[Eubacterium] eligens ATCC 27750: one gene and its partner. The protein of the gene in region 1 interacts with the protein of each later gene in a pairwise test. Links are inferred from orthologs where the notes say so. Each region holds a gene or a part of one and is shown on either strand. Other genes may lie near its edges.

Evidence for each region.
Region 2: the proteins of eno (region 1) and rpe interact in binary tests that used the Escherichia coli proteins (3 or more experiments, as listed by UniProt). The link is inferred for [Eubacterium] eligens ATCC 27750 from one-to-one orthologs.

What each region holds. Positions count from the first base shown.
Region 1 is NC_012778.1:1,438,734-1,441,990, forward strand. What follows is about bases 330-3,250. They hold eno (phosphopyruvate hydratase), read right to left. Parts: upstream 2,484-3,250; coding sequence 1,176-2,483; downstream 330-1,175. Other genes in these bases: EUBELI_RS06750 (methionyl aminopeptidase), read right to left, coding at 330-1,091; EUBELI_RS06760 (amino acid ABC transporter ATP-binding protein), read right to left, coding at 2,658-3,250. Also shown: more of EUBELI_RS06750, read right to left, coding at 216-329; more of EUBELI_RS06760, read right to left, coding at 3,251-3,257. UniProt on the Escherichia coli protein: Catalyzes the reversible conversion of 2-phosphoglycerate (2-PG) into phosphoenolpyruvate (PEP). It is essential for the degradation of carbohydrates via glycolysis.
Region 2 is NC_012778.1:725,654-728,949, forward strand. What follows is about bases 178-3,137. They hold rpe (ribulose-phosphate 3-epimerase), read left to right. Parts: upstream 178-1,303; coding sequence 1,304-1,972; downstream 1,973-3,137. Other genes in these bases: pknB (Stk1 family PASTA domain-containing Ser/Thr kinase), read left to right, coding at 178-364; rsgA (ribosome small subunit-dependent GTPase A), read left to right, coding at 383-1,273; ychF (redox-regulated ATPase YchF), read right to left, coding at 1,992-3,089. Outside these bases: more of pknB, read left to right, coding at 1-177. UniProt on the Escherichia coli protein: Catalyzes the reversible epimerization of D-ribulose 5-phosphate to D-xylulose 5-phosphate.

The DNA of each region.
Region 1 (3,257 bases):
TCAGATGGACGACAAGTCGTCTAATTCTGGATATACAATGTCATTTGTGTGCTGAATAATGCGACTACCTATAGGTATCACATCAATAAAAAAGTTCCTGCCAATCAGGCGCTTTGAGCCCGCCGGTTCTTAATGAGCGTGTAACGCGAATTTAGTACCGCTGCGAGGCGAGAGCAGCGAAAGCGTGCCTGATTGGCAGGAACTTATTTTATTTCTTACCAACTTATTACTTCGTGTCCGTCCTCTGTTACAAGAACCTGAATTTCCCACTGTGCTGAAGGAAGTCCATCAGCTGTAGATACTTCCCAGCCGTTCTTTTCATCTGTAACAACATTTACCTTACCCATATTAACCATAGGCTCTATTGTAAACATCATTCCCGGAGCCATAACCATATCTGTTCCTTTTCTGGTGTTGTACCCAACCCATGGGTCTTCATGAAATTCAAGTCCGACTCCATGGCCGCCGATTTCTCTTACAACAGTATATCCATTAGCATATGCATGGTCATGTACTGCCTGTCCCATATCGCCTAAGAAGCCCCAAGGCTTAACCTGCTCAAGTCCTAATTCAACACATTCCTTAGTAACATCAACAAGCTTCTTTACCTCAGGCTTAACATCACCTATACAGAACATTCTTGATGAATCTGAAAAATATCCGTGAAGAATTGTAGAACAGTCAACATTTACAATATCACCTGACTTAAGGATAACATCCTTAGATGGAAATCCGTGGCATACCTGCTCATTAACAGATGTACACACACTGTAAGGATATCCTTCATAATTAAGTGGTGCTGGAATTCCTCCCATATCAGTGGTTACATCATATACAATCTTATCAATCTCCGCAGTGTTCATGCCCTCATGTATTTCTGCTGCAACCGCATCAAGGCACGCAACATTTATCCTGGCACTCTCTTTAATTTTCTCAATCTGTTCAGGTGTCTTGATTAACTTGTGTGATGGCACAATATGTCCAATATCCTCGAGATATCTTAACTTATCGTCAAATGCTTCATGACACGCTTTGTATTTCTTACCACTGCCACACCAGCAATGGTCGTTTCTTCCTAATTTCTTAATCATTGTTCCGCCTTCCTGTTACATATATTATAATCATACACAACTATAAGGCTTTCTTAATATTTTTTCAATATCTGTTTCAAATGATTAATCATTATTAACATTAAAAGCCCTGATTCCCGGATATACCGCACTGGCGCCAAGCTGTTCCTCAATTCTTAAAAGCTGGTTATACTTAGCAACTCTTTCTGATCTTGAAGGAGCACCTGTCTTAATCTGGCAAGTGTTAAGAGCAACAGCGAGGTCTGCAATTGTTGTATCTGCTGTCTCACCTGATCTGTGTGAGCTGATTGCTGTATATCCTGCCTTATGAGCCATCTTGATAGCTTCAAGTGTCTCTGAAACTGAACCAATCTGATTAAGCTTGATAAGAATTGCATTACCTGCTCCAAGTTCAATTCCCTTAGAGAGTCTCTCTGTATTAGTAACAAAAAGATCATCACCTACAAGCTGAACCTTATCTCCAAGTCTGTCTGTAAGCTTCTTCCAGCCTTCCCAGTCCTCTTCATCAAGACCATCTTCAATAGATATAATAGGATACTTCTCACATAATTTAGCCCAGTGCTCAATAAGCTCCTCTGCTGTATACTCTGTTCCAGCCTTAGGAAGCTTGTAATAACCCTTTCCTTTCTCACTCTTCCACTCTGAAGAAGCTGCATCCATTGCAATCCTAAAGTCCCTGCCCGGCTTATATCCAGCCTTTTCTACTGCCTGTAATATTGTCTCAATTGCTTCCTCATCCGACTTAAGTGCCGGAGCAAAACCGCCCTCATCACCTACAGAGGTTGCAAGTCCTCTTTCTTTAAGTATAGCTGCAAGTGCATGAAATACCTCTGCACACCATCTTAAGCATTCCTTAAAGCTTGGTGCACCAACAGGCATAATCATGAATTCCTGAACATCAAGTCCGCTTGATAATGCATGGCAGCCTCCATTAATAATATTCATCATTGGAACAGGAAGCCTGTTTCCTGATACTCCGCCTAAGAACCTGTAAAGAGGAATATCTAAAGATACAGATGCTGCTCTTGCTGCTGCAATAGATACCGCAAGAATAGCATTTGCACCAAGATTAGACTTATCCTTAGTTCCATCAGCTTTAATCATCGCTGCATCAACTGCATATATATCAGATGCATCTATTCCAAAGAGACAGTCATTAATAACAGTGTTTATGTTCTCTACTGCCTTAGTAACGCCCTTTCCCAAATATCTTGACTTATCCTTATCTCTTAACTCAAGCGCCTCAAATTCACCTGTAGATGCTCCTGAAGGTGCCGCGCCTCTTCCAACAGTTCCATCCGCAAGATAAACCTCTGCCTCAACTGTAGGATTGCCTCTTGAATCAAGAATTTCTCTGCCTATAACCTTTTCAATCTCTAAATATGCTGCCATATAATCCTCCTAATCAAATGCTTTGTAATCTTTTAAGTTAGTTTCTTCTAACTTTAGCAATACAATTCTAGCATTATACAACCAAATCCACAATGCAAGAAAATGGGAAGTTTTCTCATTAAAAAACTTCCCATTAACAATTATATCCAGCTATTTAGTTTGTATACACATAAATTATTTTTCCATCTTCTGTAAAAATGCTTTGGTTCTTTCATTACTTGGATTGTCAATAACATCCTCCGGCTTTCCCTGCTCAACAATAACTCCGCCATCCATGAATATTACCCTGTCTGCAACCTTTCTTGCAAATTCAATCTCATGTGTAACTATAATCATTGTCATCTTTTCATCAGCAAGCTGTCTTAAAACCTTAAGAATTCCTGCAGTAATCTCAGGGTCAAGTGCTGATGTAGGCTCGTCGAAGAAAAGCATTTCAGGATTCATTGCAAGTGCTCTTGCTATCGCAACTCGCTGCTGCTGTCCTCCTGACAACTGGCATGGATAACTGTTCTCCTTGCCATCAAGTCCAACTTTCTTTAAAAGCTCTTTGGCTTCTTTCTCTACTTCATTCTTGTCCCTTTTCTGGACACAAACAGGTGCATCAGTAACATTTTTCATGACTGTATAATGTGGAAAAAGATTAAAGTTCTGAAACACAAGTCCATATGTATTCTTGATTTCTCTTAATTCTTTCTTTCCAACATACACTGAAACTCCGTCCTTGTCCTCACATGCAGTTTCACCACCTAACTTAAGAGTTCCTGCATCCATTGT
Region 2 (3,296 bases), 710 kb from region 1 along the record:
AAAAGAAATTAAGAATGTAACAATGGCTAATCTTGTTGGAATGACAGAAGGTCAGGCTAGGCAGTGGCTCCAGAATAATGGCCTTAATGTCGAGGTATTACCTGCAACAACGACTGGAACATTAGGAAATGTTATACATTGTAATTATTCTGAAGGAACTTTAGTTCCAGAGGGAACAACAGTTACAATTACTGTAAGTAAAAAGCAGGAGCAAACAACAAAGACAACTGAAGCTGATAAGAATAACAATACTAATCAGGGTGGCAGTTCGAATAATAATTCGAATGGAAACAATAATGCAAATGGAAATAATTCTAATTCGAATAATCAGCCCAATAATGCAGAACAGAAGCCACAGAATTAATCAGGTATAATTATTTATATGCAGGGAAAGATAATTAAAGGTATCGCTGGTTTCTACTATATACATGTAGAAGCCAGCGGTATTTATGAATGTAAGGCAAAAGGAATATTCAGAAACCGACACATTAAACCACTGGTTGGTGATAATGTGGAGATTGAGGTTATTGATAAAGATAATTTCAAGGGAAATGTGGTGGACATCCTTCCAAGAAAGAACGAACTTATAAGACCAGCTTCTGCTAATATCGACCAGGCAATGGTTATATTTGCAGTAAAGACGCCAGAACCTAATTTTAATCTGCTTGATAAATTCATTCTTATGATGAATTATCAGGATGTTCCGACAGTTGTATGTTTCAATAAAGAAGAACTGGCTGATGATGAATATAAGAATGAATTAAAGAAAAAGTATGAGGGGTGTGGATGTGAATGCATATTTATAAGTGCAAAGAATAATATTGGCATTGACAGGATAATGGAAGTACTGAAAGGAAAGACAACAGTACTTGCAGGCCCTTCAGGAGTTGGCAAATCAACACTTACCAATCTGCTTATACCGGACATGGAAGAGCAGGGAGAAGTCAGCCAGACAGGAGAAGTAAGCAGGATAGGCCGAGGAAGGCATACTACAAGACATTCCGAGATATACAATGTATGCAAGGAAACATATATATGTGATACGCCGGGATTTACATCACTTAATCTTCCGGATGTTGAGAAAGAAGATTTAAGATTTTACTTTGAAGAGTTTGTACCATTTGAAGGAAAGTGCAGATTCAATGGATGCATGCATGTAAGCGAACCGGGATGTGCGGTAAAACAGGCAGTTGAAAATGGAATTATTAATTATGACAGATACAAGTCATATACAGATATATTTGAAGAAATAAAGAACAAGAAGAAGTACTAGAAGTACTTGCAAACAGAAAGGTTGTTAAATATGAGTGATTTGAAAAAAATTTTGTCACCATCAATATTATCGGCAGACTTCAAGAAATTAGGAGAAGAGCTTGAAACAATTGATAAGGCAGGAGCTGAATATGTTCATGTAGATGTTATGGATGGACTTTTTGTAAAGAGTATTTCATTCGGAATGCCGGTTATTAAGTCAGCAAGAAGTGCAACTGACAAGGTTTTTGATGTACATCTTATGATTGAAGAGCCTATAAGATATATAGAAGACTTTGTTAAGGCAGGCGCTGATATAATTACAGTACATGTTGAAGCGTGTAAGGATGTTGTTGCTACATTAGAAAAGATTAAGGAATGTGGTGTAAAAGCAGCTATAACACTTAATCCTCCGACACCGGTATCAGCAATTGAGCCTTATCTTGATAAGGTAGATATGGTTCTTGTAATGAGCGTTAATCCGGGATTTGGGGGACAGAAGTTTATACCGGAATCACTTGATAAAGTAAAAGAAATAAGAAGTTTATTAGATGCTAAAGGACTTGATACAGATATTGAGATTGATGGTGGGGTGAATGCTGGAAATCTTGCATCAGTTCTTGAGGCAGGTGCTAATGTAATAGTAGCAGGTTCAGCAATATTTTCTGGAGATGTAGCTGATAATGTTAAGAAGTTTAAAGAAATAATGGGCGCGTGGTAAAACCACACGCCCATTAATATTATACATTGAATCTGAAAAGGATTACATCACCATCTTTAACGACATATTCTTTGCCTTCCATTCTTACAAGACCTTTCTCTTTGGCTCCATTATATGAACCACAGTCAAGTAAATCCTGATAGTAAACAACTTCTGCTTTAATAAAGCCTCTTTCAAAATCGCTGTGAATCTTTCCGGCAGCCTGCGGAGCTTTGGTTCCCTTAGTGATTGTCCATGCTCTGGTTTCGGTCTCGCCTGCTGTTAAGTAGCTGATAAGACCAAGAATACGGTAGCTTGCTGCAATAAGCTTATCAAGACCTGATGAACTTATACCAAGATCTTCAAGGAACATCTTCTTCTCATCATCATCTAATTCTGAGATTTCCTGTTCAATCTGCGCACAGATAACAAAAACTTCACAGTTATCCTTCTTAGAGTATTCTCTTACTCTTGCAACATATTCATTGTCAGCACCATCATTAGCAAGGTCGTCCTCTGATACGTTAGCTGCGAAGATTACAGGCTTGGCTGTAAGAAGGTTGTATTCCTTTAAAAATGCTTCTTCATCTTCATCCTGACATTCAAAGTTCTTAGCTAAATTACCTTCCTCAAGGAATGCCTTAAGTCTTTCAAGAAGGTCACATTCTTTAGCAATATCTTTATTGTTATATGAAGCACGCTTCTGTTTAGCGAGTCTTCTGTCTAATACTTCAATATCTGAGAATATAAGTTCAAGGTTAATGGTTTCAATATCTCTTATAGGATCAATAGAGCCATCAACATGAACGATGTTAGAATCCTCAAAGCATCTTACGACATGAACGATAGCATCAACCTCGCGGATGTTGGCAAGGAACTGGTTTCCAAGACCTTCACCCTTAGATGCACCTTTAACAAGACCTGCAATATCTACGAATTCGATAACAGCAGGTGTTATCTTGGCTGAATTATATAAAGCGGCAAGCTTGTCAAGTCTGTCATCCGGAACTGCAACAACACCGACATTAGGGTCAATTGTACAGAAAGGATAGTTGGCTGACTCTGCTCCTGCCTTAGTAAGTGAATTAAAAAGGGTACTTTTGCCGACATTAGGCAAACCCACGATACCAAGCTTCATAATAGAATCTCCTCATTAATTATTCTTATGATTATTCGTTCCGGAGTTCTTAAAATGTAAAAAAGAATCCAGTACAAAATCATATTATACAAAAAATTTCATTTAAAAACAACATATAATTTGCTTATTAAAATAATATATATATAAGTATAAAAATATATCTATATATTGTACTGAAGATGAGGATAAAACACTATATAAGCAATC